Regions from separate parts of the Nonomuraea sp. NPDC049649 genome, predicted to be linked through region 3. Evidence: riboswitches for the same ligand, from Rfam matches in the RefSeq annotation. Region 3 holds a riboswitch; each other region holds the start of a gene.
The links. Region 3 has a riboswitch for cobalamin ahead of AB0J42_RS27605 (ABC transporter substrate-binding protein). Riboswitches for the same ligand answer to the same signal wherever they lie in the genome.

Region 1 (4,318 bases), on a different contig from region 3:
ACCGACAGCGCCGCCCCGGCGACGCCGCACAGCAGCACGCGCGGCGCCCGCACGTCCAGCACGATCGTCTCCCTGACCGGCGGCCAGGTGGGGTCGACCAGCGCGGGCACGGCCCGGTGGGCGAGGATGCCCCACACCTCGCCGGCGGCCAGCGGGACGGACCCGGCCGCGATCCCGGCCGTGGCCGCTGCCAGGACGAGGGCGGCGAGCAGGGTCAGGACCAGCGCGTACGGCAGGCGGGGCACGGCGGCGGCGAGCGCGGTCACGAGAAGCGGTCCGGGTGGAGCTGCCCGGCCAGCGACTCGACCCCTTCCGGCACCCGGACGCCGAGCACCGTGGCCGACAGCGGCAGCACCGCGAACCGCTGCTGCTTGATCGCCGGGACGTCCTTGAGCGCCGGGCTGGACAGGAGGAACCTCTTCTTGTCCGCCACCGGCCGGTCGCCGTAGTCGTAGATGACGATCGCCTCGGGCGCGCGGTCGGCCACCTGCTCGAACGACACGTCGCCGAACGCCTTGCCCAGGTCGGCGAAGAGGTTCACGCCCCCGGCCCGGCTGATCATGTCGTTGCCGATGCCGGCCCCGCCCGCGGTGAACGCTGTCTTGTCGCCGCTGTCGTACACGAACACCTTGACCGGCTCGGCGCCCCGCACCTTCTCCTCGACGCTCTCCAGCACGGCGCGCATCTCCGCGACGCGCCGTTCGGCGCGGTCCCGCACGCCGAAGATCCGGCCGATGGTACGGATCTCCTCCTCCAGGAGATCCACGGTCACCGGGCCGTCCGGGCAGGCCTCCAGGCTGAGGTACGCGTCGATCCCGGCCTTGGCCAGCGCTTCCCTGCTGCGCCCTCCCTCGTCGAAGGCGCTGCGGAACCCGCCGTACACGAAGTCGGGCTCGGCCGACAGCAGGACCTCGTACGACGGATACTCCTCCGCGAGCACCTTCACGCTGTCGTAGGCGGCTCGGTACTCGGGCGGGATGCGGTCATCCAGGAAGGCGGTGCCGGCCATCGACCTCTCCAGCCCGAGGGCCAGCATGATCTCGGTGACGTGCTGGTTCATCGTGACCGCCCGCTGCGGGGGCCGCTGGTACGTGGTGGTCACCCCGCAGTTGGTCACCGTGACCGGGTAGCCGGCGGCGGTGGGCCGGGGCGGGGAGACCTGCGCGGTGCCGCATCCAGTCATCAGCGCGACGACCAGCAGGATCGTGAAAGGGAGCGAGCGTGAGCTCGTCATGGGCGGAGCCTTTCCTGACCGGCGTGACAGGGCGGGATCGGTCAAGCAGGCGCCCACGCCGAGCAGGGGAAATGGCGTCGTGTCGGCATCGTGGCATGGCGGCCACCGTCCTCTCTTGGGGAGATCCGCCCCAATTTCTTCGAGGAGGCGACCGCGTGAGTCTCCTGGCTCCCGGGTCAGCGCTCGCCCCGGCCTTCCCACCCGCACGGGCAGTGGCGTGTTCGGGGTCCGCTCGCCGGTCACAGTGGCGGGACCGCGCCGGATTCACACCGGCTTCCTCGTTCCGCCGTCGCCTACGTCCGGCATCGTCTCATAGATGTTCCTGCACCTTCGGAACAGCCTGGGCACATTGACGGGGACGGGGAGAAAGGATACGTTCCGGTGGATTTCACGGTTGTCCAAGGGAAATCCGGTGAGAAGCCGGTGCGGACGCGCCACTGTATCCGGGACGCAGATCCCGGGAGCCAGGTCGCTTGGCAGCCGTGACCTCGGTACATGGGACGCGTCAACCCTGAGGAGGATCGATGAGCGGGCTGTCCACCCCGTCTGCCATTCCCTTTCCACGGCTCGGCCCCTGGCTGCTCGCCGTGCCTGTGCTGCTGCTCGTGGCGTACCTCGTCCTGATGGACAACGGCGCGGTCTCGCAGACGGGCGCCTTCCTGCACGAGCTGATGCACGACGGGCGGCACCTGCTCGGCGTGCCGTGCCACTAGGGGACGGCGTGGTACGGACCTTCGTGGTCAGGGGCCTGCTCCTGGGGCTCCTGGCCGGACTGATCGCGGGCGGATTCGCCTTCGCCTTCGGGGAACCGCAGGTGGACGCGGCGATCGCGCTGGAAGAGGCCGCGGACGGGCACTCGCACGGCCACGGCTCGGAGGCCGAGGTCAGCAGGCCGGTGCAGAAGGCGGGGCTGTTCCTCGCGACCGGGCTGTACGGGGTGGCCGTGGGCGGGATCTTCGCGCTGGTGTTCGCCGGGCTGCGCGGGCGGGTCGGGCCGCGGTCGGACGGGCTGCTGGCGCTGGCGGCGGCGGGGACGGCGTTCGTCGCGGTCATTCTCGTCCCATTCCTGAAATATCCGGCCAACCCGCCTGCCGTCGGCGACCCCGAGACCATCGACAGCCGGACCTTCCTGTACGTGGTGATGGTCCTCGTCGGGCTGGCCGCGGCGGCGATCGCGGTGGCGACGTCCCGCCGCGTCCACGCCGGACCGTGGCCCCGATGGCTCGCCTCCGTGGTGGCGTTCCTCTTGCCGGTGGTGGCCGCCTGGGTGCTGCTGCCCACGGTCGACGAGGTGCCCGACGGCTTCCCCGGCACGCTGCTGTGGGAGTTCCGGCTCGCCTCGATCGGCACCCAACTCGTCTTCTGGGCGGCCTTCGGCGCGCTCTTCGGCTGGGCCTGCGACCGGGCGGCCCAGCGCGGCGCGGCTCCGGTGGGCGCCGCCGCGCCAGGCTGACGTGCTGTTCATCCGGCACGCCACCACCCCGGGTACGCGCGGTTCCTGCTTCCCCACGGACGAGGACGCGGACCCCTCCAGCCTGACCCGGGCCGTCGTCGTGGCCTCGGCGGGGTTCGCCGGGGTCACGGCGGCCTGGGTCGCTCCGGTGAGCGCCGCGCGGCAGACCGCCGTTGCGCTGGGGCTGGCGGTGCGTGAGACGGCCGCGCTCGCGGAGGCGGACTGCGGCCGGTGGGGCGGTCTGTCGTACGAGCGAGTCGCGGAAGAAGAGCCGGACGCGCTCGCCCTGTGGCTGTCAGACCCCGGCGCCGCTCCGCACGGCGGTGAGCCGCTGACCGCGCACGCCGCCAGGGTGGCGCGCTGGCTCGACGGCGTGCGGGAGGAGCCGGACGGAGTCGTGGTCTGCGGTGTCGGCACGATCCGGGCGGCGCTGGCTCACGCGCTCGGGCTCGGCCCGCTCGGCGCCGCCCGCTTCGACCTGGCTCCCCTGTCCACCACCCGGCTTACCGTCACCAGGGACGGCTGGCGGGTCGCCCACGTCAACCGCCCGTTGTGATCACGCGTTGCCCAGCACGCGAGTGACCTCGATCTCCAGGACCACCCTGGACGGGTTCGGCCGGGGCGGCTTGTAGCGGGCGGCGTAGCGGCGCTCGGCGTCCGCGACCTGCTCGGGTTCGGTCCGTACCACGGCCCGGCCCTCCAGCGTCGACCACCGGCGGCCGTCCACCTGGCACAGCGCCACCGGCGCGCCGGTCTCCCCGATGAGCCTGGCCTTGTACGAGGTCCCGGAGGTGATCACGCGGGCGATGCCGGTCTCCAGATCCAGGGTCGCCCCCACCGGCACCACGTGCGGCGGCCCGGCGGAGCGGGCGGTCGAAAGAGTGCACAGGTGCCGCTCCTGCCAGAACGCGGCGAACCCCTCCCCCTGCTCGGCCAGGTTCACGACCCTCCTCAGCTGCTCCGCGAGAGCAGCATCGTACATCCGCAGCTGGTGACGCGGCTGTCCGGCATCGGCGTGAAAGGTTCACGACCGGTGTGCCCTCAGCCTGCGGCGACTCACCGCGTACCGCTCCGTACAGGCTTCGCGGGGTGTCAGCGGCACGCCTGCGTGGAACGATTGGCACGTGCATGTCGGCAGGCCCCTCCTACGTGCCTTGCGTGCCACGGTGTTCGCCGTGGCCTGCGTCCTGGTGTCGGCCGGGATGCACGTTCTGGCCGGTGGCGCCGCCATAGCGCCCGGTGTCCTGGTGCCGGCGCTGATGCTGACCTGGGCCGGGGCGTACGCCATCGGAGCCTGTCAGCGCGGCGGGGGCGTGCTGCTCGCCGCCTGCTCGGCCGCCCAGTACGGCATGCACTGCCTGTTCACCGTCGGCGCCGAGCCGGTGCCGGTTCCGCTGACCCATGTCCATGGCGACAGCGGGGTGGGCATGTTCCTGGTCCACGCGGCGGTGGCTCTGCTGTCGTCGTGGTGGCTGGAGCGCGGCGAGGCCGCCCTGGCCATGATCGCGCACCTGGCCGTCACCTCGCTGAGCGTGCTCTGGGCCCGGCTGCTGCTCCTGCTCGCCGTCCCGCCGGTCACCGGACGGCAGCCGCTCCGCCCCCGGGTGGATCACGAGCCTGCCCGGCTGCGG
Region 2 (4,318 bases), on a different contig from region 3:
CCTGGCGATCTACAACCCGGCCTCGCGCAGCCGCACCCGGCAGATCGCGACCGCCCGTGACGTGCTGCTGAAGCACCGCGGCCCCGGCACCGTCGTCGTGGTCGGCCGCGACGTGGGCCGCGCCGGGGAGTCGCTGACCGTGACCACGCTGGGCGAACTGGACCCGGCGGCCATCGACATGAGATGCCTGCTGATCGTGGGCGCCTCGTCCACCCGCGTCTCCGCCGCCGGGGTCTGGACCCCGAGGTACGTCCGGTGACCGTCCACTTCGTCGGCGCCGGGCCGGGCGCGGCCGACCTGCTGACCGTACGCGCCACGCGGCTGCTCGCCGAGGCCGACCTCGTCCTCTACCCCGGCACCTACCTCGACCCCGGCGTGCTGGCGCACTGCGGCCCGCAAGCGGAACTCGTGGACACCCAGCACCTGAACCTGGACGAGATCACCCCACTCCTCGTGGACGCGGCGCGGGCGGGCCGCCGGATTGTGCGGCTGACGTCGGGCGACCCGTCGCTCTACTCGGCCCTGCACGAACAGACCCGCCGCCTGGCCGCGGCGGGCGTCTCCTGGCAGGTCACCCCCGGCGTCCCCGCGTACGCCGCGGCCGCCGCTCGGGTGGGCAGCGAACTGACCGTGCCGCTCGTCGCCCAGTCGGTGGTGCTGACCCGTACGCGCGCCCGCTCCACCCCGATGGGGCAGGGCGAGTCGCTGACCGCGTTCGCGGCGACCGGCGCGACCCTCGTGCTCCACCTCGCGATCACCCGGACCCGCGAGCTGATGGCGGAACTGGAGCCGGTGCTCGGCCCGGACTGCCCGGTGGCCGTCGTGTACCGCGCCAGCCAGCCGCAGGAACTGGTCCTGCACGGGACGGTCGGCACGATCGCGGACCAGGTAGAGGAGGCCGGGCTCCGGCAGGCGGCAGTGATCATGGTCGGGCGGGCGCTCGACCAGAGAGGCGGAGGGGAGTCCTACCTCTACAGCGCCGGACGGGACCGGTCGGCGAAGCTCAGAGACTGAGACTCCACTGCGTCACGGTGCGCGCCGGCGTCCACCCGGTGAACGTCCCCACCGGGCGGGCGGTCTCCACCGCGATCCGGGTCAGCTCCCCGCCGCGGGCACGGAACGCCTCCGCCAGCACCTGCTCGGTCTCCAGCGTGACACCGTGCACCACCAGCCGCCCGCCCGGCCGCAAAGCCGAGAGGCAGACGTCGAGCACACCGGGCCTGCTCGCCCCGCCCCCGACGAAGATCGCGTCGGGGGCGTCGAGACCCGCGAGCGCCTCCGGCGCCCGCCCCTCGACCACGCGGAGGTCCGGCACACCCAGCCGGACGGCGTTGCGCACGATCCGCGCGGCACGCGCCGGATCGGCCTCCACGGCGGTCGCCCGGCACGCCGGATGCGCCCGCAGCCACTCGATGCCGACCGACCCCGCCCCCGCCCCGACGTCCCACAGATGCTGACCGGGCGCGGGCCGGAGGCGGGCCAGCGCCGAGGCGCGCAGATCACGCTTGGTGAGCTGCCCGTCATGCTCGAAGACGTCATCGGGCAGGCCCGCGACCCAGGCCGAGGACCAGCCGATGCTCGCCGCCGGGATCTCGACGGCCAGCACGTGCAGGGCGGGAACCTCGCCGGGGGGCACGTCCACCCACTCACGGGCCGTCCGGGTCACCCGCGACTCCTCCGGGCTCCCCAGATCACCGAGCAGCGTGACGACCGCGTCCGGGTTGCCGGAGTCCACCAGCAGCCCGGCCACGACCGCCGGCGTCCCGGGGCCGGAGGTCAGCAGGAGCAGCCGCCGCCCCGGGGCGACCTCCCGCAGCAGCCGGGCCTCGTGCCGCCCCACCAGGGTCACCACCACCGACTCCTCGGCCGACCAGCCCATGCGCGCCCGCGCCAGCGCGGGCGAGGAGACCGCGGGGAGCACCCGCACGCCGCCGGCCCCCAGCAGACGGACCAGGGTCGTGCCGACGCCCGACAGCATCGGGTCACCGGACGCCAGGGCCACCACGCGGCGCCCCCGCAGCCCGTCCAGCAGCTCAGGCAGCCCCTCCGCCAGCGGCGACGGCCACGGCAGCCGCCGCTGACCCGCCACCTCGGGGACGGCCGCCAGATGACGACGGCCGCCGAGCAGCACCTCGGCGTCGCGGACCAGCGCGGCGGCGGTCTCGTCGAGCCGCCCGTCCGCGCCGACGCCGACGACGGTCAGCAGAGGGCCTGTGGAGACTGGCACGTCAAGGGAGGCTATCGTGGTGGTCAACGTGAGGTGCCCCCGCGCCCAGCCATCGGAAACGGTGGGGAAGGTCAACGGGGAGAATCTGGGAAGCCGGTGAGATTCCGGCACAGGCCCGCTGCGGTGAATCGAGCACTCCTCGTGAGCGACTCGACAAGTCCGAAGACCGGCCTCGCGTGTCGATGACGTCTGGCCTAGCGAGCGGGAGCCTCACACGTGCCAACGAAATACCCCTTCTCTGCCATCCTCGGCTGCGAGTACGACCCCTCGACGGCCTCCGGCCTCGGCGACATGGGCCTCGCCCTCGTCCTCACCGCGATCAGCCCGGAGATCGGCGGCGTCCTCGTCCGCGGCGAGAAGGGGACCGCGAAGTCCACCACCGTCCGCGGCCTCGCCGACGTCCTTCCGTGGATCGAGGTGTACGAGGGAGACCGCTTCTCCGTCGACCCGCGCGATCCGGCCGAGTCGTCACCGGACGGCCCCTTCGGCTCCGGCGCCGAGGTGGCCGGCAGGCCGGTGCGGCTCGTCGAACTGCCCGTCGGAGCGACCGAGGACAGAGTGCTCGGGTCGCTGCACCTGGAGAAGGCGCTCACCAGGGGAGCCGTCGAGTTCGAGCCGGGGCTGCTGGCCCGCGCGCACCGCGGCGTCCTCTACGTGGACGAGGTCAACCTGCTCCACGACCACCTGGTGGACCTCCTGCTGGACGCCGCCGCGACGGGCCGCGTCACCGTCGAGCGCGACGGGGTGTCGCTGAGCCACGCGGCTCGTTTCGTACTGATCGGCACCATGAACCCCGAGGAGGGCGAGCTCCGCCCCCAGTTGCTCGACCGGTTCGGCCTGACCGTCGAGGCGGCCGCCCCGCGCGACCCAGGCCGGCGCGTCGAGATCGTGCGCCGGCGCCTCGCGTACGACCGCGACCCCGCGGCCTTCGCGGCCCGCTACGCCGACCGGCAGGACGACCTGACCCGCCGGATCGCCGACGCCCGCGCCCGGCTCGGCGGCGTGCTGCTGGGCGACGCCGCCATGTTCAAGATCGCCGAAGTGTGCGCCGCGTTCGAGGTGGACGGCCTGCGCGCCGACATCGTCACGGCCCGCACCGCCGTCGCCCACGCCGCCTGGACGGGCCGCCGGCACGTCACCCGCGACGACATCCGGGCGGCGGCCCTGCTGGCGCTGCCGCACCGCCGCCGCCGGAACCCGTTCGACGCCCCCGGCATCGACGAGGACCTGCTCGACCGCGTACTCGGCGACGACGAACTACCGCAACCCCCGCAGCCGCCGGACGGAGACCCACCCGGCGCAGCACCGACCGAGGACGCACCGGGCGAGGAGCGAGCAGGGGAGACGCCGGTCGAGGACCAGGCCGGGGACGCGCCCGGCGGGGCATCGGTCGAGAACCAGGCCGAGGCGTCCGACTACGAGACCGCCGACACCAGCCCCAAACCCGCCGACACCGCCCCCGACACGGAAGCCGAATCCCCGAGGGAACCCGAGCGTTCCAGACAGCCCGCCGCCCCGGGCGGCGAGACCGTCGATCGGGCCCAGGCGGCGTACCGGCCCCGGCTCTTCACCGTCGACGGCGTAGGCCAGGGCAGCCCCGGTCGCCGCAGCAGAGCCCTGGGCTCCAGCGGACGCCGCGTCGGCAGCGGCACGGGCACCGGCCCGCTCCACCTGGTCGAGACGCTGCGCGCCGCCGCAGAACGCCACGCCGCCCAGGGGCACGCCGCCCAGGGTGCAGCCGCCGAGTGCCGCGACGTCGGCGACAGGACCGGCAGGCGGGTCGTGCTGCTCCCCGCTGACCTGCGCGTCGCCGTGCGGGAGGGGCGGGAGGCCAATCTGCTGCTCTTCTGTGTGGACGCCTCGGGGTCGATGGCGGCGCGGCGTCGCATGGTCCAGGTCAAGACCGCGATCCTTTCCCTGCTCACCGACGCCTACCGCCGCCGCGACAAGGTGGCGCTGATCAGCTTCCGGGGTGACGGCGCCGCACTCACCCTGCCGCCGACCGGGTCGGTGGAGGTGGCCGCCGCTCTCCTGGACGAACTGCCCGCCGGAGGACGCACACCGCTGGCCGAGGCCCTGGTGGAGGCCCAT
Region 3 (4,318 bases):
GCGCGCCGGCCTCCTCGTCGCCGACCGCGAGCACGTCCAGCATCCGCCCGTGCACCATCAGCACCGCCGCGGCGACGGCCGCGTACGGCAGGACAAGCCGGACCTGTTCCCAGCCGCCGCCGACGTCGCCCAGGATCCAGGAGTAGACGCGCCGCAGCTCCTCGACCCCGAGCTGCTGCACGAACGTCTGGACCGCGGTGAGGAACGAGGTGACGGCCACCCCGGCCAGCACCAGCGTCGCGGTGCCCCCGTTCCTCCCGGCGGCGCTGCCCAGCCCGTAGGCGAGGAAGACGCCACCGACGGCGCCGACGAACGCCGCGACGGGCGTGCTGGGCGCCGAGTCGGGCAGCAGCACGACGGCCACGGTGGTGGTCAGCCCGGCCCCGGCGGCGGCGCCCAGCAGGTACGGGTCGGCCAGCGGGTTGCGGAAGACGCCCTGGTATCCCGCCCCGGCCATGGCCAGCAGCCCGCCGACCACGGCCGCCAGCAGCACCCTGGGCAGCCGCAGCTCGTACAGCAGCCCCTGTTCGACGGGCGCCAGCCCGGAGTCGACGGACACCAGCGGCAGCCAGTCGGCGACCTGGAGGACGACCTGCCAGGGCGCGATGTCGGCGGCGCCGCCCAGCAGCCCGGCGATCATGACGGCGGCCAGCAGCGCCAGCCCCACGAGCAGCGCGCCCGGGCGGGCCCGGGCGGGCTTGACCTGCGCCACCGGGTCCTGCGCCCGCCCGGTGGCCTGCTCGGCGAGCACTACTCCGAGGCCGTCTTCGCCACCGCGTCACCGATGGCCTTCGCCAGGTCGACGACGCGCGGCCCCCAGCGGGAGGCGATGTCGTCGTCGAGCTCGATGACCCGGTCCTTCTTGACGGCGGTGAGGTTCTTCCAGCCGGGGCGCTGGGCCAGGGTCTCCTTGTTCTGCCGGCAGCACTTCACGTCGGCCAGGAAGATCAGGTCGGGGTCGGCCTGGGCGATGAACTCGGCCGACAGCTTGGGGTAGCCGCCCGCCGCGTCCGGTGCCTCGTCGGCGATGTTGGTCAGGCCGAAGAGGGCGTAGATCTGGCCGATGAACGTCTTGGACGTGAGCGAGTACGGGGTCTCGTCGAGCTCGTGGTAGTAGGTCAGGCCCTTCCCGGCGGCGGCCCCGGCGGCCAGCTCGTCCAGGGCGGTCTTCATGCCGTCGACCACCTCCTCGGCCTTGGCCAGGTTGCCGGTGGCGGTGCCGAGGTCGAGGATCTCCTGGTACGCCTCGTCGAGGGTTTCGGCGGCGGGCTCGTGCAGGACGGGGACGTTCACCTTGGTCAGCTCGGCGACCACGTGGTCGATGTCGTCGCTGACCACGACCAGGTCGGGCTTCTGGGCGACGATCGCCTCGACGTTCGGCTTGAAGCCGGACAGCTCGGTCCTGGGCGCCTCGGGCGGGTAGTTCGACTGGTCGTCGACCGCGATCACCTGGGGGCCGGCGCCGATGGCGAAGAGCGACTCGGTGTGGACGCTCGACAGGGAGACGATGCGCTCGGGCTTCTTCTCGATGGTGACCTTGCCGTTGGCGGCCTCCACCGTCACGGGGAAGCCGGCGCCGGTCTCGGTGGTGGCGGTCTGGCTGGTGGCGGGGGCGGGGTTGGCTGTCGTGCCGGTCTGGCCGCAGCCGGCCAGGAGCAGCGTTCCCAGCAGCGCGCCCGCGAGGGCCTTGCGTACGGGCCTCACGAGAGAGTCCTTTCACACTGTCGGAACCGAGAGACCCGCGATAAGCGACGGATCACCCTTTTCCACGAGGGATGATGACGTCACGCAGTGGCAGGCGACCTGGCTATGACAGTTGCGGGACAGCGCCGGACTCTCACCGGACTTCGCTGCGGCACTGCGCGTCGGACAAACGCTATCAATCCTCCTTTAGGCGTCGGCGTCAAGGGGTACGGAGCTGGATCTCCGCCTCCTCGATCACCTGCTGGAGGTGGAGGCCGCGGGCGGCGTCGAGCGGATGCCCGCCTTCCCGGACCGTGCGGGCGAACTCCTCGGCCACCAGGGGCAGCGGATCGCCGCCCGGGGTCAGCACCGCGGTGCCCTTCCTGCCGTACACGGCCGCGGTGGCGGGCGGCGGGTCGCCGGCCGCGGCCTGGGTCAGCGAGATCTCGCTGACCGCGCCGCCCTCGTGCTCCAGCAGCAGCCCGGTCCAGCGCAGCGGGTGGCCGTGGGCACGCACCCCGGTGATGCGGCCGAGCGCGGCGTCCATGAGGTCCAGCATGTGCGGCCCGGCGTCGAGCAGCGCGCCCCGCTCCAGCCGCCACGGGGTGGCGAACGGATGGTCGCCGGTGAGGACGCCGGAGATGTTCGCGGCGTGCCCGCCGAACGGCTCGATCTCACGGCACCGGTCAAGGAAGGCCCGAGTGCCCGCCGCGTACCGCAGGGTGAGCACGAGCTGGCTCGGCACGCCCGACTCGGCGACCGCGTCGGCGAGGCGGCGCGCGCTCGCCAGCGAGTCGCCGAGCGGTTTCTCCAGCAGCAGCGCCTTGCCCGCCCGCGCGGCCCGCACCGCGAGCTCCGCTTGGACCGCGGGCGGCACGCAGAACGCGAACGCCTCGCACGCGTCGAACAGCTCCTCCAGCCGCTCGTACACGGGCGCGCCGAGCCGCGCGGCCGACTCGGGCCTGCGCGCCCAGACGCCGGCCAGCCTGGTGTGCGGGCCCGCGGCCAGCATAGGCGCGTGCGCCATCTCGGCCCACGGTCCCGCTCCGACCAGCCCGACGGCCACCGGCTCCATCGTGATCCCTTTCCACGTGATCAGTCCCGATTCGTGACCCTACTCGGACACGCGCGATGACACGATGCCGTCATGATCACTTCCAACCGGCCTCTCGTGCCCTTCGTCGCGGGTGCCGTGGTCCTCCAGATTGCGTTATGGGCCGAAACGAGCCTGGCCGGCGTCTTCCTCGTGTTCCTGGACATGGATGGCCTCCTCGACGTGTTGCCGGTGATCCTGCTGGCAGGCCTGCTGGCGCTCCTGCTGCCGGTGCCGCTGGGCGTGCTGGTGGACCGGGTGGCACGCCGGTCGGCGCTGGTCTGGTCGGGAGTGGCCGGGGCGGTCGCGCTCGGCTCGCTCGTGCCCGCCGTCCTGACCGGCACGGTCACGCAGGTTCACCTCATGCTGGCGCTCGGGGCCGTGATGCTGGTGGCCTTCACGAGTGTGCTGTCGGTGGAGGCCTACCTCCCGGCGGTGACCGGGCGGGACCGGTTCGTGCCGGTGAACGCGCTGCTGTACGGGGTCGCCTCGGCGGGGGCGCTGATCTCCGCCGCAACCATGGGGCCGTTGTACACGCCGCTCGTAGTGACGGTGCTGGCGGTGCCCGCCGCGGGGTTCGTGGTCGCGGCGCTGCTGTTCCGGCAGGTGGACGTGGCCGAGGAGCCCGCACCGCCGCGGGCGGGGCTGTGGGGGGAGGCGGTGGAGGGGGTCCGGTTCACGCTGACGCATCCGCAGCTCCGGGCGATCGCCGTCTACCTTGTGGCGCTGTCGTTGCTGCAGCGGCTGATCGCCCGGCCAGCCGGGAGCGCGGAGGTCCTGGAGTCGATCGTCCTGCTGGCGCCCCTCGTAGGGGCGCTCGCCGCCGTCCTGTTGCACCGCCGCACGGAGGCACTCCGGCTGGCCTGGCTGGCCGTCGTGGTGACGTCGCCGTTCGCGCTGCTGTTCGCGTTCCCGTCCGGGGCCATCGGGTACACGCTCGGTGAGGCGCTGCCGCTGGCCGGAGCGGCGACGGCGGCGATCGCCCTGCTCAGCCACCGGCAGGTGATCACGCCGCCCCGGCTGCTCGGCCGCTCGGGCGGCACGCTGCTCACGCTCGTCGCCCTGGCTGCGATCCCCGGCGTCGTGCTGAAGGGTATGGCTGACCAGTATCTGGGCGATCTCGGTTCGTCGCTGGTGCCCGCGCCGGCCGCCGCCGGGGTGCTGGCGGCGGCGGTCCCGCTCATCAGATCGAGTCGGTACGAGCCTTCCAGCGACGTAGAGGAGGACACGCCGGCCGCGGGCTCCTGACGCCCGGTGCCGAGCAGGGCATGCCTGCCGCGGACACCCGGCTGCTTGAAGCGGCCTCGGAGCGGTGCCGGATGATGGGGTGATGGACGAGATGGTGCTGCTCCGCCACGGCGAGACGGAGTGGAGCAGGACGGGCAGGCACACCGGGCGGACCGACGTGCCGCTGACCCCGCGCGGCGAGGAGCAGGCCAAGGCCCTCATCCCGGTGCTCAGGGAGATCTCGTTCGGGCTCGTCCTGGTCTCGCCCGCGCAACGTGCCACCCGGACCGCCGACCTGGCCGGGCTTGGTTCGTA

Region 1: linked by a shared signal. The riboswitch ahead of AB0J42_RS24285 (CbtB-domain containing protein) and the one ahead of AB0J42_RS27605 (ABC transporter substrate-binding protein) in region 3 are both predicted to bind cobalamin.
Region 2: linked by a shared signal. The riboswitch ahead of AB0J42_RS24330 (VWA domain-containing protein) and the one ahead of AB0J42_RS27605 (ABC transporter substrate-binding protein) in region 3 are both predicted to bind cobalamin.

Annotation. Positions count from the first base shown of each region.
Region 1 covers NZ_JBFAOH010000021.1:18,441-22,758, reverse strand. The annotation lists gene AB0J42_RS24295 (iron chelate uptake ABC transporter family permease subunit) at 1-266, opposite strand, end outside; gene AB0J42_RS24290 (ABC transporter substrate-binding protein) at 263-1,234, opposite strand; cobalamin riboswitch at 1,366-1,559, opposite strand; cobalamin riboswitch at 1,597-1,726, shown strand; gene AB0J42_RS24285 (CbtB-domain containing protein) at 1,759-1,947, shown strand; gene AB0J42_RS24280 (CbtA family protein) at 1,956-2,687, shown strand; gene AB0J42_RS24275 (histidine phosphatase family protein) at 2,689-3,243, shown strand; gene AB0J42_RS24270 (pyridoxamine 5'-phosphate oxidase family protein) at 3,244-3,669, opposite strand; gene AB0J42_RS24265 (hypothetical protein) at 3,842-4,318, shown strand, end outside.
Region 2 covers NZ_JBFAOH010000021.1:27,217-31,534, forward strand. The annotation lists gene AB0J42_RS24315 (precorrin-2 C(20)-methyltransferase) at 1-259, shown strand, start outside; gene AB0J42_RS24320 (SAM-dependent methyltransferase) at 256-1,014, shown strand; gene cbiE (precorrin-6y C5,15-methyltransferase (decarboxylating) subunit CbiE) at 1,004-2,227, opposite strand; cobalamin riboswitch at 2,245-2,417, shown strand; gene AB0J42_RS24330 (VWA domain-containing protein) at 2,444-4,318, shown strand, end outside.
Region 3 covers NZ_JBFAOH010000028.1:4,667-8,984, reverse strand. The annotation lists gene AB0J42_RS27610 (iron ABC transporter permease) at 1-712, opposite strand, end outside; gene AB0J42_RS27605 (ABC transporter substrate-binding protein) at 751-1,704, opposite strand; cobalamin riboswitch at 1,776-1,899, opposite strand; gene AB0J42_RS27600 (Gfo/Idh/MocA family oxidoreductase) at 1,904-2,758, opposite strand; gene AB0J42_RS27595 (hypothetical protein) at 2,831-4,024, shown strand; gene AB0J42_RS27590 (histidine phosphatase family protein) at 4,107-4,318, shown strand, end outside.